DNA from 4 places in the Paenibacillus sp. 481 genome. Region 1 is predicted to be linked to each of the others. Evidence: riboswitches for the same ligand, from Rfam matches in the RefSeq annotation. Region 1 holds a riboswitch; each other region holds the start of a gene.
What was found. A riboswitch is a leader RNA that binds a small molecule or an ion and turns the genes downstream of it on or off. The one in region 1 is predicted to bind cyclic di-AMP.
Positions count from the first base shown of each region.

Region 1 (5,696 bases):
CAGCTGTGTGGTTTGTAGATGATCCGTATTTTACAGAAGATACAGCAAAGGCTGCTCCGTACTATGATATGATTTTCACCCATGAGCGAGCCTGTCTGCCCTTTTATGCGAGTTTAGGTTGTTTTTATGTTCTGCATTTACCGCTTGGCGTAGGAACTTCAACGTTCCACCCTGTGCGGACAGCTGCCTGTTACAAGTACGATATTTGCTTTATCGGCAATGCATTTTGGAACCGAGCCCGCTTATTTGACGAGCTTGCCCCCTATCTCCTGCGTAAAAAAGTGATTATAGCGGGCGGACATTGGGATCGATTAACGCAGTATGCACAGTTAAAACCGCTGTTGCGCGAAGGCTGGGTGCCGATCGAGGAGACTGTTCATTATTACAATGCGGCTAAGATTGTTATCAATATGCATCGGCCTTCGGAATACGGACTGGACAATCGAAACAGCTTCCATATTACGGGTCAGTCCTTAAACCCCCGCACATACGAAATCGCGGCTTGTGGTACGTTGCAGCTCATTGATTCGCGCAGTGAGCTTCTAGAAATGTATACACCTGGCTTCGATATCGATACGTTCGAAACAGCAGCCGAACTTATTCACAAGCTTGATTATTATTTAAATCATGAATCGGAGCGCTTTCGTATAGCGATGAACGGGCTGCAAACGACCTTTCAACGCCATACGTTCGAGCATCGAGTGGATCAAATGCTAAGGGTTATGAAGGGCTAGGAGTCACGCGATAAGAGAGGAGCTGTAAGATGCGTAAGTCCCATTTAAGGTCGTTGCGCCGGACGCTTGCCATGAATAAGCATCCGATAAGGAATGCTCGTCAGCGTGGACAACATGAAGGGAACCATAAAGGATATGCGGAGGGGTACATCCGGGGACGCTCGCAATTTATTATGCATACCGTGCATGCAAATCCCGACATGAGACAGATTCATGTCATGTATGTGTCATCAGGAAAAGGTTTTCCATATTCACCATTGGATGAAGCCATTGTAACAACGCTGCAAAGCACAGTTGCTCATCTTTCCATAGCAGGGCCACGTGATCCAGTTGCGCAGACGGCAGCACAAATTCGTCCCGATCTTGTGCTTGTATTAGATGGAATGGAATTTCCAGTCGAACAACTGAATGAGCTTAGACAGTCTGGCATTCGGACGGCTGTATGGATTACAGACGATCCTTACTATACCGACATTATGACCCTTGTCGTGCCGCATTACGACTATGTATTTACGCTAGAATTAAACTGCGTCGAATATTATCGCTTATTAGGCTGTAAGCACGTGCATTATTTGCCGTTTGGAGTGTTTCCGCTCCATTTTCGCCCACGCCATACGATTAGCCCTGTACGCCGAGATGTCAGCTTTATCGGTTCGGGCTATTGGAACCGAATTCGATCATTCAATCCGATTATTTCTCGCCTTGCGACGCATAACATCGTAATCTCCGGCTTGTGGTGGGATCGCCTGACCCATTTTTCTCGCTACAAGAAGCGCATTGAGTTAAATAAATGGATGGGCCCGCATGAAACAGCGACGTTGTACAACGGCAGCAAAATTGTGATCAATATGCATCGCTCCGTCGAGGATGAGACGGTTAACAACAACAAAGCTCGTATTCCCGCTGTTTCACCTAATCCACGAACGTTTGAAATTTCCGGTTGCGGAACACTCCAACTAACCGATGTTCGCGCGGATTTGCCCCGTTTTTATACGCCTGGCGTTGAAATTGAGACTTACAGATCCTCGGAGGAGTTAGTGAGCAAGGTTGAATATTACTTGCATAACGAGGAGGCAAGACGAGAAATCGCGCTGCGCAGTCTAGAGCGGACGATGAGAGAACATACCTATATGAATCGAATTAACGAACTTCTGCGCGTCGTTTTTGATCCACCATCTGATCAACAGCAGCACCTTAACCAACTGAACTCAATCGACCAATCAAACCCATTCGGTCAACCAAACCCACACTACCAATCAAATTCAATCGGCCAGTCAAACTGACCCAGCCCACATGACCAACCAAATCCACTCACCTAACCTAGTCCATATGGATAGCAACGACACCTACTAGATCAAAGCTTGCCTCATCCTACCTCTACCTTGTAAATGCCCAACCGTCTCTCCCTATATTGTACCTTTACCCTTTACTTGACAGGAGTAGGACAATAACATAAAGCCCGGGCAACATCTGCTCGGGCTTTGCTCTATGCGCATTTTGTCAAATGAGCGTTTGTTCAATTTCCACCATATCTAGCTTGCCTCCATTTTCGAGCACGATGCTTAGCCAAATTCGTTTAACAGGCTGCCCTGTAACACGCTGCACGACGTCTTCCAGAGCAGCTGCACGCTCCTGTTGTTCCATTTGCTGCATCGGTTTGTCGATATTGCGCTCCCGGACCCAATTTGGCAGCAGCGGCACTTCACTTCCGGCTGGAGCATGCTCATCGTGGCGAGGGCAACTACGAAAAAAAATCATGTCATGAAAAAAGCTGACATCTGTTGCGTACGCCGCGTCCGTTGGCTGCGGCTGTTCATCGGTGCATAATCGGCAAGCACGAATCGAGCTAAAAAAACGTTCGTTATTCCAACGCTGCCACTCTGTAATGAGCATTTTCCGCTGAAGTTCAAGGTCGCCCGAGCATTCCAATACGAACTCCTCCTCAAAAACGTTGTGAGCGTATCCTAACGTGATCTGGGAATCGGTGTAAATAGATACAAACCTATTTTTTTACGCCAATTTCATTGAAAGTAGCGCTTACATGCAGCTCGTTATTGGAATTGCTGCTAATATCTCTTGAAATCACCATAATTCACGAACGGTTGAGCGTTAGCGAGCTAATGATCTGATTTTGGAAGATTGAACTTGATTTCATGCATGTCTTGCATCGGAATTACCATTTATGAGCTTTCACGGTGATTTACAGGTTAAGGCAATCAGGCGTAATATTCAGTTCAGCAATACAACGTATCCGAACGTCTAGATCGCTGAGTTCCGTCAATCGACGGAAGCGGGGGAACCAATAAGCGAAATCGGCCATAATGGGCAAATTTGCGCATTATCCGTTCGTAGGGGTGAATTTGAAGCAGCGTGCTGCTTTGATAGGGGGACTTCTCGCTCCCGAATCCGTCAGCTAACCTCGTAAGCGTGTGAGAAGAGGCGTGCCTAGTCTGATCTGGCGCATTTCCTCTTTCTTGTGGAAAAAAAGGCGACGGTAATGAAGACAGGAGGAACAGGATATGTTTGAAGCAGATCGCATCGTTACTGTGTTTGCACCGAATGCGATGGGCGTAGACTTTGTGCGTCAGTTAAGGGGAGCAGGGATACCTACTGCGGCCATTGTAAACAGCACCCGAATGGCCAAGAAGCTGGAGAAGTTGGGTGTCAAGCACATGTGTCACCTGAATACGTCCGATCCGAAAGCTTGGATCGTACCGCATGTGCCTGTAGGACGTATTTTCATTTTCGAGCAAAGTTTCGCGTTGACGTGCCGCTTGCTGCAAGTGTGCCGACATTGGACAACAGACCCGATAACGGTCGTTACTAAACATCATCATCCGCATTCGATTTACCGATTGCTAGGTGCGAACTACATCGTGTTCACGCAATCGGATCAAGTAAGCTTTTTAATGACGGAACTTATTCATGCCGTTACAGACTGCCCGACGCCAACAGCGTTGTAAATGCTGAACCGTGATATGAACGATGCTTCGTCTTCACATTAAAAAAATAGGCTATGCTCATCGCTGAGTTCCGTCAATCGACGGAAGCGGGGGAACCACAAGTACAGCATGCGTAACGACAGCTCACACGAGCTGCAAGTCGCGCATGTGAGGGGTGAATCTTGGCTCAAGCCAAGTAGGGCGACTCAATGCGCCCGAATCCGTCAGCTAACCTCGTAAGCGTCCATAGAGGCCGCCTTATTTCGTCGTGGCTACGTACGGCTTTCATTTGCTGTGCGTTAGTGAGGCCGCGCGGAAAGGACCCTCTTTCCGTGCGGCCTTTTTGCGTGCTTTTTTACGTATCGTGACGAAAAATTCAGTTATCTTGCGCACTTGTGCTGCTACTGATAAACCGTTGCTGGAACAGGAAAGTTGAACAGAAAAAGGGGAGGAATTCAAGATGTACGACGTGGTCATGTTAATGCTTCTTAGTATGCTCGGCTTAACGAGCATCGGCATCTTACACTGGTGTACTCGGGAAGTTGGAGATCGGGGTGAACGATTGTGACCATTGGACTATTTGTTATCGTTGGGGCCTTGTTCATCTACTTAGGTTACGCATTAGTGAAGCCAGAAAAATTTTAAACACAATTTATTCTAGGGTGCTCGACAAGAGTCGCTGTCATATGGGAAAGGTGGAAATACAATGAGTGCATTAGGATGGATTTCAATCGGGGTAACGCTGCTGCTCGTCCTGCTGTTAGCGCGGCCAACCGGAATTTATTTGGCCAAGGTGTTCGACAACAACGGGGGGCCGCGGCCGCTAGATGCGGTGTTCGGTCCGCTCGATCGACTATTATTTAAACTATTTGGTATCAAAGAAGTGAATCAGAGCTGGAAAAACTACGCTTTTGCAGCGCTGCTGTCCAATATATTGATGATTGGCATTACTTACGCGATCTTTCGTCTGCAAGGCATCCTGCCGCTTAATCCGAGTGGGATTCCGGGTATGGAGCCGTCGCTCGCTTTTAATACGGCAATAAGCTTTATGGCAAATACGAACTTGCAGCATTACAGCGGGGAAAGTGGATTATCTTATTTATCCCAAATGGTCGGCATTACGTTCTTGATGTTTACAGCGCCAGCCACGTTCTTAGCTGTCGTGTTCGCCTTTATTCGTGGCTTAATCGGTAAGCCGCTCGGCAACTTCCTTGCCGATTTAGTTCGCTCGATTACACGTGTATTTTTACCGATTTCGATTGTAGCGGGCTTGATCTTTGTTCTGCTTGGTGTACCACAAACGTTCAGTCCAACGGAAACGGCTATCACGATTGAGGGAGCGGAACAGCACATCGCTCGTGGACCAGCAGCCTCGCTGATTGCGATTAAAGAGCTAGGCAACAATGGTGGTGGGTTTTTCGGAGTCAACTCTGCGCATCCGTTCGAGAACCCAGATGGAATCAGCAATATGCTGCAAATGCTGCTTATGATGCTAATCGGTACATCGCTACCGTTTGCTTACGGCCGTATGGTCGGTAGTCCCAAAGAAGGCAGAGTACTTTTCGTCGCGATGTCGATGATGTTCATTATGCTGCTAGGTACGTCTATTGCAGCCGAACAAGCTGGAAATCCTGTAATGAACGCTTATGGATTTAGTGGCAGCGGCAGCATGGAAGGCAAGGAAGTTCGTTTCGGTATCGCAGGATCGTCGTTATATTCGGTTGTTACAACGGCATCAGAGACCGGTGGCGTGAATACAATGCACGATACACTGACTCCACTCGGCGGAATCGTTACGCTGGCCAATATGATGCTGAACACCGTATTTGGCGGGGTCGGGGCAGGATTTTTGAACGTATTGATGTACGCGATGATCGCTGTGTTCTTATCTGGCCTAATGGTCGGGCGTACACCGGAATTCCTTGGCCGCAAGCTGGAAAGCAAAGAAATGAAGCTGATCGCGGTTACGCTTATCGTACAGCCGCTCCTTATTCTCGTACCGACAGCTATTGCCGTGGCG
Region 1 covers NZ_CP075175.1:1,193,526-1,199,221, reverse strand. Annotated here, with positions in the region: gene KIK04_RS05210 (CgeB family protein) at 1-734, shown strand, start outside; gene KIK04_RS05205 (CgeB family protein) at 764-2,017, shown strand; gene KIK04_RS05200 (hypothetical protein) at 2,235-2,663, opposite strand; cyclic di-AMP (ydaO/yuaA leader) riboswitch at 2,990-3,178, shown strand; gene KIK04_RS05195 (hypothetical protein) at 3,254-3,697, shown strand; cyclic di-AMP (ydaO/yuaA leader) riboswitch at 3,749-3,933, shown strand; gene KIK04_RS24385 (potassium-transporting ATPase subunit F) at 4,241-4,321, shown strand; gene kdpA (potassium-transporting ATPase subunit KdpA) at 4,383-5,696, shown strand, end outside.

Region 2 (5,696 bases), 2.6 Mb from region 1:
TTCGTTGAAAATATATGAGATTAAATGTCAAATTTGCTATTATATAGTATTAAATGTCTAGGAAAAAAGTTCTACTTGGTTTACAATCATAAAAATTGGAATTCAAGGAGGATGGTGTAAGTATGGATGCTTATATCGTAAAACTAAAATCGTTTATCTTACTCGGTCAATATTGTGAGACTTTAACGGAAATGGAGCGTGTTTGTCGATCGCTGCCGTTTAAGTTTCACGGTTCTAGATACTGTGCCAATGAGGAATATAGCTTTGGGCTAGGGAGAGACGGACGTTATTTTGCGGGGATTCAGGCGATTAGTGCGGAGCATACGCTGCAACGGTTATCGTCGCGAATCATATTAGGTGGGCTCTATCGCAAGTCGCAGACGATACGAGTATCAGAAGATGTGCCGATGCAGTATGTTAAGCTGGATGCGTCGTTGTTATGGACGCCGCTTGAGCTAGGAAAAAAGGAGGTGGTGTACGAGTTTAAGCGAAGGGGCCATACATACGAGAAGCATTGTGTATATGTGCCGCTGGAATTTTCGCAGTCGGTAGCGCAGGAGCATCGACGTCTGCCGCGTACAGGAGAGGGTTGGGGAGTGAGGGACAGGTACTCGAAAACGGACATAGAAAGGTGGGCAATTATTAGTTAAGTTTGATTAGCTTGATTCGTTACGTGTGATGGGCAATGGGCATTGGTGATGCTAGTTGATAGGTAACCATGTGGTTGATAAACAACAAAAGGCAAGCTGCCAACGATGACCGATGCTGGCAGCTTGCCTTTTTTATTGGATCATGTACTTAGTCAGGAACGCTGGTGAGTTGCAGTTGATGCAAGGCTTGTTTGTATTGTTGCTTTAACTCCGCTGCAACTTGTGCAACGGATGCGACTTGCTCAATGGCGCCTAAGCCTTGGCCAGCCGACCAAATATTTTTCCACGCTTTGGCGTTGGTGGCATTGAGTTGCGAGAAATCGATGCTATCTTTTTTTAGCAGCTTGGCTGGATCGAGTCCGGCATTGCGAATACTCGGAATGAGGTAATTGCCCTTTACGCCGCTAATGGCATCGGTGTAAATCAGGTCATCTAGTGTGGATTCGATCAGCATCGTTTGGTAATCGTGATGGGCAAAGCTCTCGGTCGTCGCAATAAAGCGTGTGCCCATGTAGGCGAGATCGGCACCGAGTACTTCGGCGGCCAATATGTCTTGGCCGTTAGAGATGCTGCCGGCGAGGATCGTGATGCCGGTCCAAGTTTTTTTGACTTCGGCGATAAAGGCGAGCGGATTGATCGCCCCCGCGTGTCCGCCTGCGCCGCTGCATACGAGGACGAGTCCGTCCACGCCACGCTGTGCGGCTTTGTCAGCGTGCTTGAGCGTGCTGACATCTGCAAACACGAGTCCGCCATATTGATGCACGACGTCAACGATTGGCTGCGGATCACCGAGCGATGTAATGACAATCGGTGGCTGGTGTTTCACAATAAGCGCTAAATCGGTTTCGAAGCGCTTGTTCGTGCGGTGGACGATCAGGTTAACTGCCCACGGAGCGATACGGCGCCCAGGCTCTTTGGCCTTGGCCGCATAGAGCGCATCCGTAATTTGCTGCATCCAGTCGTCAAGGTCTTCGGCTGTGCGAGCGTTCAGAAGTGGAAATGACCCGATAAGGCCTGCTTTACAGCTCTCGATAACCATTTTCGGACTAGAAATAAGGAACATGGGGGCGACGATAACAGGCAAACTGAGCTGCTGAGTCATTTGTTGCGGTAGTCGTTTAGACAATTGAACTCATCCTCTCGCGGTTTGATATTTTTCTGTATCTGTAAAGTTGGCTGATCGGTGTAGGTAGGGCAGTTAGGCAATTGTATCATGTATATTACAATGTAAGCGCAATCAATTCTTGGGGCTACAAAATAGCATAGCAGCCGTTGATCACTTTTGTTCTTTTTGAAAATTAGTTAAGGGTCTTCTTCTGTTTAATAATAGCGACGGTACAGCGGGCGATGCTGATGAGATGTTGGTCTTCATCCACAATTTTGATTTCCCAGACCATGGTGGAACGGCCTTTGTGCAGTGGTATTGCGATGGCGGTCACCGTTCCTGATTGCTTGGAGCGAATGTGATTGGCGTTAATTTCGAGTCCGACAGCGGCTTCGGTTGTTTGATCGATGAGGAACCACGTGCCTAAGCTGGCGACGGTTTCTGCAAGTGCGACAGACGCACCCCCGTGGAGTAGCCCGAAAGGCTGGTGTGTCGCCGCGTTAACAGGCATGGTAGCCGTTACTCGTTCGGGTGTGATTTCTCCAAGCTCGATGCCTAAGGCACCAAGCATGGTTTCGCTTAATGGTTTCATTTGATGCATGAAATGAACCTCGCTTTCTGTTCGGTATGGGTTAAGCATGAGGGTTTAAGCTTATGGATGAAGGCCAATGAATCGAGCGAGCATACCTTTGAGCTGGGCGATTTCGTCTGCTGTAAAGTCCTGCAACGCTTCCTTGTGCGTATCTTCGATACAAATGGATAACGGAGCTTGCAATTCCTGACTGCGTGGTGTCAAAAAGATATGATTCATTCGGCGGTCTGTCGGACTTGGCCGGCGTTCAATAAGCTCGCTTTGCGCGAGACGATCGAGCAACCCGGTCATGGTCGCAGAGTCGAGTCGGAGGCGTTCGCCTAGCTCGGAGCTGTGCTGTCCGTCTTTTTCCCATAGCAGATGGAGAAGTGCGTGCTGTACGGGCGTGACGCCATACGGTTGCAGCTTGGCTTTAGCAATTTGATATGCACGTTGGGATGCTTTGCCGAGCAAAAAGGTTAGACAATCTTCGATCGGTTCCATGTGAATGCTGCTCTCCGTTCCTTTCTTACTTATTCAAAATGGCGAATATATCCAAAATATAACACACGAAAATTACCTTGTATACGAGTAAAGTGGATAAAAAATTTTTATTGGTGGCTGGATTGGGGGTGGAATGAGCGAAAAGATTGTCATCTTTAATGGAATTGTTAAAGGGATGTCGCATTTTATATAGATGAGAGATTCGTAGAGTTGAATTTAGCTTTGATTAGCTATTAGTAGAAGGAAAAAAAATGACGTGCATTTTGGGGCGGAGAAATGTGTGAAGTGCAGGTAACAGCGCTGAAATGAAAAAGTTACAGTTTGTAAATATTTATGTTTATTTCTATTATTTTTAAAATGATCTCTTTGTTGATCCATGTTAACATGTGAAAGTATTAAAAAAACAAGCCGAAGCCAAAAGGCACGGGGGACCCACATAGTGGGGTGAAGCCGCCATAAGCGGTAGGGGAGACCTTTTGACCCGAACCCGTCAGCTAACCTCGTAGGCTACCAAAGGGAGAGATATTTAGTATGAAGAAACATATGACGAAAGTAGTCGTAGCAGGTGCCTTGGCACTAACACCAGTAATTTCTGCAGGAGCGGTATCTGCTGCACCAGCAAAAGAGCCAGTTCAAGTTCAAAACCCGAACTGCTTTGTTAATTTCCAAGGTTTCCAAGGAAACAAAGGTAACATGGATAAAGCCCTTGCTGACTTGATGGAAAAATACTTCCCGGGCATGAACAAGCCAGGTACGGAAAAGCCATCCAAGCCATCTAAGCCTGAAGTGCAAAAGCCAGAAGTTACTAAACCAGAACAACCGTCTAAGCCAACAAATCCTAGCAACAACGGTAACAACGAAAACCAAGACAAAAATAACTTTGCACAACAAGTTATCAACTTGGTTAACCAAGAGCGTTCCAAAGCAGGTCTTCAGCCATTGAAAGCTGATTCCCAATTGAACGACGTAGCTATGGTAAAAGCAAAAGACATGCATAGCAAAAACTACTTCAGCCACACTTCGCCAACTTACGGTTCGCCGTTCGATATGATGAAGCAGTTCGGCGTGAAATACAACACGGCTGGCGAGAACATCGCTAAAGGCCAACAATCTCCAGCACAAGTGATGAAGGACTGGATGAACAGCCCTGGTCACCGTGAGAACATCATGAAGGGCCAATACTCTTCTATCGGTGTAGCTTATTATAACGGAGTTTGGGTGCAATTATTCAAAGGCTAAGTACAACTTTATAATAGCGCGGAGTAATCCGCTAAAAGAGGCACCTCGAAATCTCATTGGGATTTCGGGGTGTTTTTTGTTTGGGTGGGGTAAAAATACCCTTACGGCAAGGAGTTCAATGAAATATTATTTGCTCATATTAAATAAATTAAACTCCTGCTTAATTTACAACTTTAGAGTCCCCTCTGGTTCTTGTTTAACATTAGTTGCAGACAACTTTTAGTATCAATTGAACTACAGCAGAATAGACTATTATTAATTGAAATGAAGGAGGTGACAAAATGATTGTTATAAAATTAGGTAACTTAACCATTATAATATGTTTATTTTTGTTTGTTTAATCAATAACACCAGTTGGAGCCGACAATCAATTCTGGTTTAGTCAATAAAACCAGAGAGTACAGTATGCAAAATTTGCGTACTGTATTTCAGAAAAAAAGCAAAATATCATAATTACACGTTCTTTTCTTGTTACAAATCGTCGATTGAATAAACTCCTCATTACCCAAGCATTGATACCTCATACACGTATATAAAAAAGCCACTTAAAACAGCGATTTTTGTGATAATAATATTAATTTCATGGTGGAAAACCTTTAATTTCCTTAATAGCAAGAGTAACATTCACAAAATCCTTCAATTCAACCATCGTATATTAGCAATTCAGTGACTTTGCAGTATCTTGGGTGGAATATACATTACGCTTCATGCACTGATTGGCGTAGTAGCAGTTTCCTCATTGTCCATTTGGTTATCCAATGTCTTAATATCTTCATGGTTTTTTCATTCGCTTTATCGGTCGTACATAACCTCTAACCTTTTTTTAGAGCTTTTTTTTCTTCAAATGCTTCGTTCACCAGATTGTTAATAATGGTAATCCATCTATATCTATAAAGTGTTATGAAGAATAAAAAAACTAAAGGTATAAAAACAATGAGAAGTAGAAAGTAATGTTCATCTTGAATAAATAATAATATATTTGAGAAATTATCAACTTGTAATTGTAGTTGTTCAGTTAAATATGATATTTTACTTTCAAGATTCATGGAGTCCAATTTAACAGCATCAATTTTTGATTGAGTATTGTACTGCCAGTCTAAAGGCTTAAATAATAACGGTATATATATGGAGCAAGTGTCCCTAGAACTGTTGTCAAAAAGAAGATAATAACTACAATAATTAAGTTGAGCTGTTTATATTGTTCAAATTGCGAATTTACACTTGTTTTAATTGTTCGTAATTCCCTTTCGGTATAGTCTTGTATAAGATGGTCTTTTACCGTCTCTATTTTTCCGAGAGGTATAGCTCCGAATCCGAAACCTTTTATTCCGTATTTAATTCTAATATACTTGCTAGCCATATCATAATCTCTAAAATTTATTTTTTTCATAGTATCCACCTCTACATTATATGATGAAGCATAAATTAAGACTGCTTTTAACATAGGAGCAATATCATGTGGGAGAATCAGGTAAGGATATTGAGTTTAAATTCGAATTCATTATAATATTAAAATATTAACTTACATAGCAATTCTAATTGAAAGAAGAACCTCATGTTTAGCGAGGTTCTGTTAGAAGTTTATTTAACACAAATCCATCTTTAAGACCCTGAGAATACATAAAGT
Region 2 covers NZ_CP075175.1:4,278,201-4,283,896, forward strand. Annotated here, with positions in the region: gene KIK04_RS18885 (hypothetical protein) at 123-650, shown strand; gene KIK04_RS18890 (NAD(P)H-dependent flavin oxidoreductase) at 799-1,776, opposite strand; gene KIK04_RS18895 (hotdog fold thioesterase) at 1,949-2,356, opposite strand; gene KIK04_RS18900 (MarR family winged helix-turn-helix transcriptional regulator) at 2,408-2,830, opposite strand; cyclic di-AMP (ydaO/yuaA leader) riboswitch at 3,227-3,355, shown strand; gene KIK04_RS18905 (CAP domain-containing protein) at 3,362-4,069, shown strand; gene KIK04_RS18910 (hypothetical protein) at 5,166-5,468, opposite strand.
Region 2: another riboswitch for cyclic di-AMP. It lies ahead of KIK04_RS18905 (CAP domain-containing protein); the one in region 1 lies ahead of KIK04_RS05195 (hypothetical protein).

Region 3 (5,696 bases), 1.2 Mb from region 1:
AATGGGCCCCTTAGTAGGGTCTGCCATGACGTACTTTATTTTAACATTTACACTTTCTAAGCTGATCGGCTACTGGGAAAGGAAGTTGAAGACAAATGATTGAAGTTCAAAATTTGCATAAAAGCTTTGGTAAGCTCAACATTTTGAACGGCATCGATATTAGCATCGCTAAAGGGGAAGTCGTCGTCGTTATTGGGCCGAGTGGCTCTGGTAAAAGTACATTTTTGCGTTGTTTGAATTTACTGGAAACGCCTACACAAGGGAACGTTGTATTTGAAGGTCAGTCCATCAATGCTAGCAAACATGATATTAACGTAACACGTGAGAAAATGGGAATGGTATTCCAGTCGTTTAACTTATTTCCGCATATGACGGTGCTGGACAACATTACGTTGGCGCCGATTAAAGTGAAGAACGTGAACAAGGGAGATGCGGAACAGCTTGCGCTTGAGCTGCTTAAAAAAGTAGGGCTCGCTGAGAAGGCACAGGCGTATCCTGCCCAGCTGTCTGGTGGTCAGAAGCAGCGGATTGCCATTGCACGGGCGTTGGCGATGCAGCCGCATGTGATGCTGTTTGACGAGCCGACATCTGCCCTAGATCCAGAGATGGTTGGCGATGTGCTAGAAGTGATGAAATCGCTCGCTGCCGAAGGGATGACGATGATCATCGTGACACACGAGATGGGCTTTGCTCGTGAGGTAGGGGACCGCGTCATTTTTATGGACGGCGGTCAAATTGTTGAAGCTGGGAAGCCGGGGGAGCTGTTTAGCGAGCCGAAGCATCCGCGGACACAAGAGTTTTTGAGTAAAGTGTTGTAAAAGTGGAAGGCGTTTAACGTCTGCGTATGATGCGCAGTAGGAGCAGTCTGAACTCAATGAGTTTGGACTGCTCCTTTTTTGTGTGGCTGTAGGACTAAATGTAGTTTATTGAGCCGCAGATGGACCATGACCAGTAGGGTTCGACTGACCGGGACCGCGTGGAATCCTATTTTTACGTCTATATAGGGATAAAAGAAGACCGACAGCGGCAAAGTCAACAAGCTGTGTTGTAAAACTGTAGCCGATGAATGGCAGTGCCAAGCCGACTATGGATTCCCCTCTCCAATAACGGTGTCAACCGCGATGCGAAAACGTGTCCATTCTACTTTTTTCTCGTCTAAGTGTGTACGGCCCTCATCGGTAATGCGATAATATTTACGCTTGCGTCCATCATGCTCGCTCCAATACGAATCAAGCCACCCCGTTGCTTCCAATGTGTGCAAAATAGGATAGAGCGTACCTTCCTTCATTGTAAATACGCCATCCGATCTGTACTCGATTTCCCTAATCAATTCATAGCCGTACATTTCTTTCTTATTCAATACCGTAAGCAATAAAATGACGGTACTGCCTTTCATCAGTTCTTTATTAATCATCACTATTTGTTCACCCCCGAACACATAGAATATCTATGCATCGAAATTCTATGTAATAGTATAAATGAGCCTGCAATGGATTTCAATCATTTTCCAATCTCATTTACGTATTATACTGATCACCTGCACATTTTTTGAAAAAGTAAAATTGCTGTAACCATTGGTATCCATAGGTTTACAAGGATTAACAAGATCTACCTGCGCACAGGTTACAATATTGTGATATGATCCTTTCCGAGCCGAAACGACACCCGTACGGGGGATGATTGACCGATAGCCGTCACATAAAGACGGCGTCTTGGGGTGAATCGCTAACGAGCAATGATTGCGTTGTTCATTGTTTGACACATGCGTAGGGTACTCCTTAACCCGAATCCGACAACTAACCCCGCAGGCCAACCTAAGGAGGAATACTTATATGAAGAAAATTACATTTTTAAAATTAGCAATTGCAGTACTAGGTTTAGCAGCTGTTGTACAGATTTTACCGGTTTATGCAGACGGAGAGAACTATGTGGTGCAAGAGGGAGAAACCTTCTATGCGATCGCCAATAAATATGATCTAGGTTTAGAGGCAGTACTTGCTGCCAATCCGAACATTGATCCTAAAAACGTATACAGCGGCTTGAAAGTGAATTTGCCATTTGCGGCAGACACAGCATCGAATGAGAAGCAGCCCAAGGAGTCTAAGGAGCAAGCAGAACAACAAACGGGTGATAACAAGAATGAAGGTTCTAAAGCTCAACCAAAAGCACAGACTAAAGCTCCATCTAAAGCTCAGCCTAAAGCGGCTGTGGCGACAATGAAAGCAAAGTCAACTTCGAATAAGATTGTTCAAGTGTCTGGACGTGAAATGGAATACAAGTGGCGTGCCAATATGAAAGCAACCGCATATTCGGCTGATCCAAGCGAGAATGGTCCATGGGGCGGAGTCGACTACTTCGGTAACAAGTTAGAACTTGGAACTGTTGCCGTTGATCCAGACGTGATTCCACTTGGAACGAAACTGTTTATTACAGGCTATGATTTCAAACATTTGCCTGGTGGCGGTCTTCTTGCTACAGCACGTGACATTGGCGGCGCGATTAATGGCAACAAAATTGATATTTTTGTTCCTGTTAGCAAGCGTGTCGGCAATACGTTCGGCATTCAAAATGTACAAGTTTACGTTTTGAAATAACGAACACTTCAACTTACAACGCGGCCTCGTCAACACTTACATTGACGAGGCTAACCATAGACGAGTCTTGATTGCTTGTTGTACCTCGTGTACACATAAGCGATCAAGACTCTTTTTTTTCTTTTTGATCGTGAAACAGGTCAGGCACAGTCACAAAATCGTAGCCTTTGGCCTGTAGCTTCTTAATAATACGCGGCAGAGCAAGCAGCGTCCCACGCAAGTAGCCATTTTGAGGGCTTCCACCCGCATGCTGAAGCACAATTGAACCAGGTTCAACGTTGCTCATGACGAGTTGCTCAATCTCGGCCCCGCTTAATCCTTTCCAGTCTTTCGAATCGACATCCCAGTTAACAACGATATAACCGTGTTTTCCTGCCCAACGTAGCTGTTCTTCATTAATGGCACCGTACGGAGGCCGGAAAAAGCGCGGCTTATAACCGATAACTTGCTCAATGATATGCTCCGTGTTCAACACTTGCGTTGTAAAAGCAGGCATCGACAACTTCGTGAGCAACGGATGGCTCATGGAGTGGTTGCCTATCATGTGGCCTTCGTCAACCATGCGTCTGACGATCTGCGGATATTGTTTTACGCGTGAACCGACTAGGAAAAACGTTGCCTGAATGTGATGCTCTTTCAAAATGTCCAACACGAGCGGTGTAATGATATGGTCAGGCACATCATCAAACGTTAAGGCAACTTTTTGCTTGCCAGAAGCTGAGCCGCGCAGTTTAAAAAAGTGCGGATACTTCATTCTTAGTTGTGCCAAGCTTAGCTTAAATTGCTGTTGCTTGCTCTGTGATTTCCGCGATTGAGCGGAGCGAGCCGATTGTGTGGACTGTGCGGTATGTACCTTAGCCGTCTTCGTTCGACTCGTCCATTTCTCTTGTTTCGTATTTCCGTCAGCATGTAGGGTGAAACGAATCGTTTCTTTTTTTCGGTCTGCTTGCTTGTCCTTGCGTGTTATGGAATGCTGTTTCGCTTCATCCCGATTCACGTGCTGCTGCGCTGATTTTGGCAAAATTCCTAAGTCAGGAGTACCCGTATCTGGACCCGACTGATGTGGAGGCCAAGTAGTAGCAGCTCCATTTGTCCAAGGTGAAACGTTCCCTGTCGTTTTTACAGGTACGGAATGCTGCTCAGATGTGGGTGGCTCAGGGGATGTTACACGTGAATGTGGGAAACAACCGGTAGACAATAGCATGCAAAAAGCAATCAAGCAAATGAGCAGTTGGCGCATACGCATAGTCAAGTTACTCCTTTCCCGCAAACGTTATTGTTCTTGTTATGTCCTTGGTGAAAAGGAAATATGCTCTCCATCCAAACCTTGTCTGTCTTTCTGTCATAAATTAATAGAAATCATGGCGTACTTGCATCAGTTCTGACTGGGGGAGGATGGCCGCAATGAGGAGAGAGCAATTGCGAGGAAAGTACGATGTCGTGCTAAGCTTAGGTGGAACGTGCTTGCCAGCACTCAAAATGCAAGACCGCCAGCTGCGACGAAGCAGCGGGCCTTTGGACTGGATGATTTCTGAACAGCTTACTTCGGTGAATCGGTTGCTACAATCGCGGTTTGCTTATTTTTTCGATCGGGACAACTTGATCGTTTCTGGACAATTAAATTTTCAGCGTGAGCACTATCTTGTTGATGACCGTTATTATCATGTAACTTCTGTACATGACTTTGACATAGGTCGAAACTCACCTGCGAACCTCGCTCAATATGAAGAAGTACAAGCCAAATTTACCCGACGATGTGAACGCTTTCTTCGTTATTTAGAAACAGCTGATCGGATATTGTTTATTCGTGCGGAAGGGCATACGTATTCGATAGGCAAAGCGCATACAGAGGAGTTGGAACAAACCGCCGAGTTGCTTAATCAAATGGTTCGCGGTTCATTTTTCATATTGTACGTCCGCCCTGCACTCGTATCTGAAATCGTAGACATCAACTATGTGCATGATCAAATCTGTGTGCTAGATGTTCCGCCAGATCCGGTGTGGTATATGGAAAAGACATGGGATGCGATCTTGGAAGGGATCTCACTTTAGAGGTGACTTTCAAGGGCTTGAATGGGTGATGAAATTTTCAATTTGAATCTTTTTCGCGTAATGGCACGAAGATGTGATCAATGTCACAGATGAAACCTCCACTTAAAAGGCACACTAGAATAGTGTAAACTTTTACCTTTCATGCTTATACTATCCTTTTTAGTCAAGGAGGTAGGTGCCTTATCATTCGGAATTTAACTTGTCAGGTAGCAGGAATCCCCTTCCATAATCCACTCGTCCTCGCTTCCGGATCACTTGGATTTGGAGCGCAATACGCGAATCGATACGATATCAATCGGCTAGGAGGCATTTTATGCAAAGGCATGATGCTTAATCCTTGTGCCGACAGCGAGCATATCCTCCTGATGGAAACGGCAGAGGGGATGTCTAAGCAGATCGGATTCGGACATGTGAGTATAGACGGTTTTTTGCAGCAAGACATGCCTTATTGGGAAACGATTGATCCGGTTAAAATTGTGAATATTGGCGGTAGTTGTGTAGAAGAGTTTGTATTAGGTACGTTGAAAATCGTGAAAGACGCAGAGGAGCGCCGGCGCATGAACCGTCGTGCTGTTGATATGATTGAGCTTAATTTGTTAGCATTTGGGATTAAGCTAGCAACAGCTCGTGAAGTGATTCGAGAGGTTAGGCAAGTGACGTCATTGCCGCTGGCGGTTAAGCTATCTCCCGAAGCAGAATGCATCGTCCAGCTCGCGATGATGTGCGAGCAAGAAGGAGCGGAGTGTATCACGCTCGTAAACCATTTTAGTGCGCTGAAAATTGATATTTATAAGCGGCGCCATGTGTCACAACATCCCGAATCGCCCTATGCAGCTTTGTCTGGCTCCGCGATTAAACCGATTGCACTGCGTATGGTACATCAAGTTGTGCAGCAAGTGTCGATACCTGTGATCGGGATGGGCGGTATTACTACGGCAGCAGACGTGATCGAGTTTATTATGGCGGGTGCTGAGATCGTCCAAATAGGGGCGTATCATGGTGCGAATATACGTGCGGGGGAGGAAATATTGATGGGCATTCAAAGCTTTA
Region 3 covers NZ_CP075175.1:5,670,629-5,676,324, reverse strand. Annotated here, with positions in the region: gene KIK04_RS24090 (amino acid ABC transporter permease) at 1-103, shown strand, start outside; gene KIK04_RS24085 (amino acid ABC transporter ATP-binding protein) at 96-818, shown strand; gene KIK04_RS24080 (PadR family transcriptional regulator) at 1,085-1,417, opposite strand; cyclic di-AMP (ydaO/yuaA leader) riboswitch at 1,642-1,827, shown strand; gene KIK04_RS24075 (3D domain-containing protein) at 1,833-2,594, shown strand; gene KIK04_RS24070 (polysaccharide deacetylase family protein) at 2,698-3,840, opposite strand; gene KIK04_RS24065 (DUF1796 family putative cysteine peptidase) at 3,999-4,646, shown strand; gene KIK04_RS24060 (beta/alpha barrel domain-containing protein) at 4,832-5,696, shown strand, end outside.
Region 3: another riboswitch for cyclic di-AMP. It lies ahead of KIK04_RS24075 (3D domain-containing protein); the one in region 1 lies ahead of KIK04_RS05195 (hypothetical protein).

Region 4 (5,696 bases), 1.2 Mb from region 1:
TGGATGTCAGACGCAACCAAAGCTAAGGCCATTAAAAAGCTGGATACGATGGTCGTTAAGATCGGATATCCAGATAAATGGGATACGACATTAGACAAAGTAACGATCAAGACTTATGACGAAGGTGGTTCGCTGTTCTCTAATACCTTCGCAGTAACGACTGCATACATCAATAGCATGAAAGCTAAACTTGGTAAGCCAGTGGATAGATCGCAATGGATAACGAGCGTTTACACCGTAAATGCATTCTACAATCCGTTGAATAATGAAATTACGTTCCCTGCTGGTATTCTTCAAGCGCCTTTCTATGACATTAAGGCTAAACCTGAAGCTAACCTTGGAGCAATCGGCATGATCATTGGCCATGAGATCAGCCATGCATTTGATAACAACGGAGCGGCATACGACGAAAAAGGAAATGCGAATAATTGGTGGACGGAAGAAGACTTTAAGAAGTTCAAAGGGAAAAACCAAGAACTGATTGAGTTCTATGATGGAATTGAGAGTGTTCCCGGTGTGTTAAACGACGGTCAGCTTACACTCAGCGAGAATGTCGCTGATTTAGGTGGAATGGCTGCTGCATTGCAAGTTGTGTCCGAAATGAGCAATCCGGATTATAAAGCGTTTTTCGAAAGCAATGCAAAAATGTGGAGATCCACAACGACCAAAGATTTTGCAGTGCTTCTAAGCACAAGTGATACACACTCAGCCAATAAAGTTCGCGTAAACCGCACAATTGTGAACTTCCCGCAATTTTATGAAACGTATGGAATTAAGCCTGAGGATGGCATGTATGTAGCACCGGAGGATCGAGTGTCGATCTGGTAAAAAGAAGAGCAGATTGAGGGCGTTTAGGTCGTTCCTATAGATCATAGAACTTGCATCCTCAAATAAAAGCAAGGCCACTCCTAAGCATGGAGTGGCTTTTTTATTTTTTTCTCTAATTCCTCATATCCCGCCCCCTTGCTTCATTGACAAATCGTCAAACGATCATTAAAATAAAATTGATCGATCAATCAGTTTTTTTAACAAACGACCAAATTCAGTCACTAAGTATTTGAAATGACCTTCACCTGTGACCCCACACATCGAAATCGTTCTCAACCCCACTTTTTATGTAAGATGCACTACCCTGTGGAATAAGATCAAAATAAACTAAGCAATTACGTAAAGATTTGAACGACCAGACGTATTTGCTAAACCAAAGGGAGAAGATTATCATGCCCGTTCCATTAAGCAATAGCACAACCGAAATAAAAAAACGCGCAGTTTCATTGGATCTAGCAAGAGGTACGATGTTGCTGCTAATTGCACTCGCACATGCCCCGCTCTACTTATACGGCTCTGAACCTGGCATCATGCATAGGGTTGAAGGAATTACGTGGTATGATCAGGCTGTAAACTTTTTTGGCCAGTTCCTTATTGATAATAGGGCAAGAGCGATGTTTGCCGTCTTATTCGGCTATGGTTTAGTTCTGGCATTTAACAGCCAACTCTCTAAAGGAACAAGCGCGAAAGACGCACTAAAGAAGATACGGCGCCGTTCGTGGTACTTGATTGTATTTGGGATCGTGTTACTCGTCATCATTGGGGGCCAAGATATTCTTATGGCTTACGGTTTCGCCGGGCTGCTAGTCAGTTGGGTGTTACTACGTAACCATAAAACACTGATTCGAACTTTTGTGTTGATTACTTTGTTGTATGTCATTTTCACCCCCCAATTATGGGGCTTCACCATGCAAAGCGTTGGCAGCTATAGTTTCATTCCACAGCTGTCAGCAACAGACACCTACCTTAGCACGACTTTTAAAAAGTTGATTACTTTTCCCGTAGTCCCTATTTTCATTCATGTTATGGCCCCAATTATCCCTCCCGTTCTGCTCGGCATGTGGATGGCCAGATATCAGCTATTATCCAAACCAGACCAGCATGTAAAAAGTATTTATCTCATCACCATTACAGGATTAATTGTCTCTTTATTAGGGGCCATTCCTTTATCTTTAATCGGAAACGTATGGAATCCTAGTTATTATACAGTTGGATTGGTAAACAGTTTACACATTATGACTGGAATGGCTGGAGGATTAGCTTATGCTACGTTATTTGGCATCATTGGGACAAAAATAAAAGATCCCGGACGCTTTACTTTTTCTTTAATGGCTTTAGGAAAACGTTCCTTAACCTTCTTTGTGTTCAATGAGACATTGCTTGTCCTTTTCTTATCACCAGTAGCGCTTAATTTAGGAGGACAGGTAGGAAACAGCATTGCTGCAATGATTGCAGTGGGGATTTGGGGCCTCTCTGTTGTGTTAGCCACAATATTGGAAAAAAGGAATATGGTTGGACCATTGGAAATATGGATGAGGAAATTGGTATATAAACATAAATAAATGACCAGACAACCGAGTACTTGGAGCACTCGGTTGTCTTTATTTCCACTAGATTGGGCCGTTGCTATTCCCCTATTTTAAGCTGCAAAAATGGGGTCAGCTATAATCGCAAATTTTAAAGGACTGAATCTTATTTGCAATTCGTTCCATACAAATCCACTCCACCCCAGATCTTCTCCAAGAGGCCTAGAATCAGGTTATAACCATCCCTTGTTCCTAATGGTATCTCTGGGTGTCTCTCTTCCTCGCAAGAAACAGTACGATTTGGCACGTTTCTTCAACACTATCAATTGAATCCTTTAGGATGCACGGCTTCGGGCATGCTGTGCTTGCTGCAATCATAGTCGGTTTGAGAACCACTGTAAGAAAAATAGGTCCGCCAAGTCCTGATCATTGTCTATTCCAATCTGCAGGGCATGCATACGATGAGACTGACGGGAGGTGATATTCTGCATGCTCAAAAAAACAGCAGCCGGCAAAGTCGAAAACCAAGTCTATTCCAACCGTGTGGCCAGATCAGAGTTCGACCAGAACTGGCGAACTACTGTGTCAAGAAGCGGATACGTGATCTATATTGCAACAGCCAACCGTGCAAAGGTAACCGTCTTGCTAACTAACGGTTCGAGCAAGCTGCTCATTTTCAACAAAGGTGGGCAAGTGCTAGTTGGCGGCGGCGGAACGAGCCATTACAGTAAGCCTCATATAGCTAAGAATTTGTAGGTAGAATGTAAAGAAACTGGTCCTGCTCTCATCTTCTTATGTGAGCAGGGCTTCTTCCACATGGACTGGTTAGCACGAGAAGTAAGCTTGCGAATAGTCGAACAAAACAGCCCGATCCAACCAAGATATATGGGTATTGCCTTCCCGTTGCATGGCCGGGTTGCGCAGCTTGGATGCCAAATCCATTAAAGAGGCCTTAGCAAGATTCGTTCTAATTGGGCCCCCCAATTTATCTTTCTCTTCTACAATATCCAAGGCCACCGGGATGGAAACACCCTTTAATTTCATAAATACTTTTGCCCATTGAACGAGATCAAAATGACGATTCTCAATTGGAATAAAGTATTCTGCAAAGCCTGACATGTTTCGGCTAGAAATTACCATTAATCCGCACATGCTTTTATCAATGATTCCAATAACTCCACTTTCAATCCTTTTGGTGTCATAAAGATAGGTTTCGATATGATCGATTTTACATTTAGCCAAATCATGTTCTACGCTTTTTTCCGGTAAAGGGGTACTTACTTTCTGCACGATCGATTCCTCCTTCAATGCTATTTATTACGCTCATAAGCTTTTTAGGCAAACAAAAAGAAGCCCTTTGAGCAGAGAATTCTTACTCTCGGACTTCTTCCGCTGAACGATCAAGCTGAAGAACACGATCGTGATTCTCTCTCTTTGCGCTTACGAGGTTAGCTGTCGGATTCGGGCTTGAGAGACGCCCTACCCCAGCTTGCTTAAACAAGCTAGGGATTCACCCCGTGAAACCATCCTAGGAGGATGGCTTCGGTTGGTTCCCCCGTTTCCCTGTTCAGGGAATTCAGCGTTTTGGAACAATAATTCATGCCCGTGCTGTTGAATGAATTGTACGATCTCACAAGCCAATATGTAAAATTCAAATATGAAGAACATACCCTCTTATTTAGCATTATCTGGTGATGAAATCGGATTCATTTTATATAATCTTATATTTTCTATATTATTACTCCGCTAAGCTTCAAGTATCTCCTTTTATCCGATATTGGATTGTCATCTGCAACTCGATGACATTATAAAATAGACATCTTCAGTCCTCCATCATTTAAAACATCAAACAATCTTGATAACACGAATGGCATCAGAGGATACCTTTGCAATTTATTTGCTTTCAGAAGTGTCATATCTATTCGTTATCGTTTCAAACTTTTCCGTATTTCCCACTATTACCTCTCTAATCTAAATGATCTTATTTATCTTTAATCAACGCCTTAAATGATTTCAATTTATGTTGAGCGCGTCGATACATCATATAATCAAATAAATTGGCTATACATATAATGCCCAGCGCTATCAATAATATCGGGGTGAATTCCACTTGGCCTTCCATTTCGCTGCTTGTGAACATCATGGAGGAGATCAAAATAAATGTAGTAACGATTAATGCAATGAAGTTGTGTATAAAGAAGTACGTCCGAGAATTGGCCATACGAATTGGGAGTATTGATGTTAGCCATTCTGTAATCAAACCAATAATGAACCCTACACTTCCGCTGGCTAATACCGTTAAAACTTTGTACGAGAACAGTACATCTGCATCATCATAAAATTGTAGGAGAATACCTATGAAGAGACCGATAAAAAATGACTTTATAATACTTTCCAAATTTATTTTCTCCATTATTGCTCTCCTATATTTTGAGTGTGCTCCTAAGCTTTTTTGAGAACATTTTTGATACTTCAAGTTCAGCGTTATTATCCATTCTGAGTACATATCTAGAGTTAAACCAAGGGATAATTTCTTTTACGTGAAGCAAATTAACGAGTTGTGACTTATTGATTCGTATAAATCCTTTTGCTACCCATACGTTCTCATAATATTGCAAAGTTTCTTTGATACTATAACGATTAGACTTTGTATATGCCATAATTCCATCAGAGCCTGCTTCTACATATAGAACATCCCTTGGTTCAATAACTGCAAATTTATTTTCACTGAAGCCTGTCAGAGTATTCATAACATGTATGTGTTCCCGAACGCCGGAGACCAAAAGCTTAACCACATCCATATAGTCAATAGCATCGAATACAACAATAAGCTTACCACTGGGTATATCATATCCATTTTCAACTAGCACCAAATCGCTGTCTTGCATAATTTCAATTTGGTATTTGGATAATTCTTGTTTCAATTTTTCATAAACCTTATTTGAACACAATAATTGAACCATCATGTCTCCTCATGTAACAGAAGTATTTATCCAACTATCATCCTATCATAAATCATTCTTATTTTTACCAATTCCTCAATGCCTTTTTCCCTAAAATCAAGTGATCCAAAATTAACAATAAAAATAGTGTCCTTTTCTTTATCGACTAATATATAAGTTCCTGTAGCTCCAACAGCACCATAAACATCTGTCATTGAGCCCAACAGAAATGACAACTCGCTAAAGTCAAAATACATCATACCCATGCCGTAATAAATGCCCTTTTGATAGCGATGATTAAAGTCAGTCATCTGTTTATACACTTTCTCGGACAATAAATCCCCGTTCTCTAAAGCCCTCATGAACGCTAACAGATCATCCATAGTAGTAACAACACCGC
Region 4 covers NZ_CP075175.1:2,438,155-2,443,850, reverse strand. Annotated here, with positions in the region: gene KIK04_RS10650 (M13-type metalloendopeptidase) at 1-828, shown strand, start outside; gene KIK04_RS10645 (DUF418 domain-containing protein) at 1,221-2,390, shown strand; gene KIK04_RS10640 (hypothetical protein) at 2,844-3,110, shown strand; gene KIK04_RS10635 (hypothetical protein) at 3,180-3,644, opposite strand; cyclic di-AMP (ydaO/yuaA leader) riboswitch at 3,776-3,946, opposite strand; gene KIK04_RS10630 (hypothetical protein) at 4,336-4,752, opposite strand; gene KIK04_RS10625 (LytTR family DNA-binding domain-containing protein) at 4,778-5,320, opposite strand; gene KIK04_RS10620 (serine hydrolase domain-containing protein) at 5,344-5,696, opposite strand, start outside.
Region 4: another riboswitch for cyclic di-AMP. It lies ahead of KIK04_RS10635 (hypothetical protein); the one in region 1 lies ahead of KIK04_RS05195 (hypothetical protein).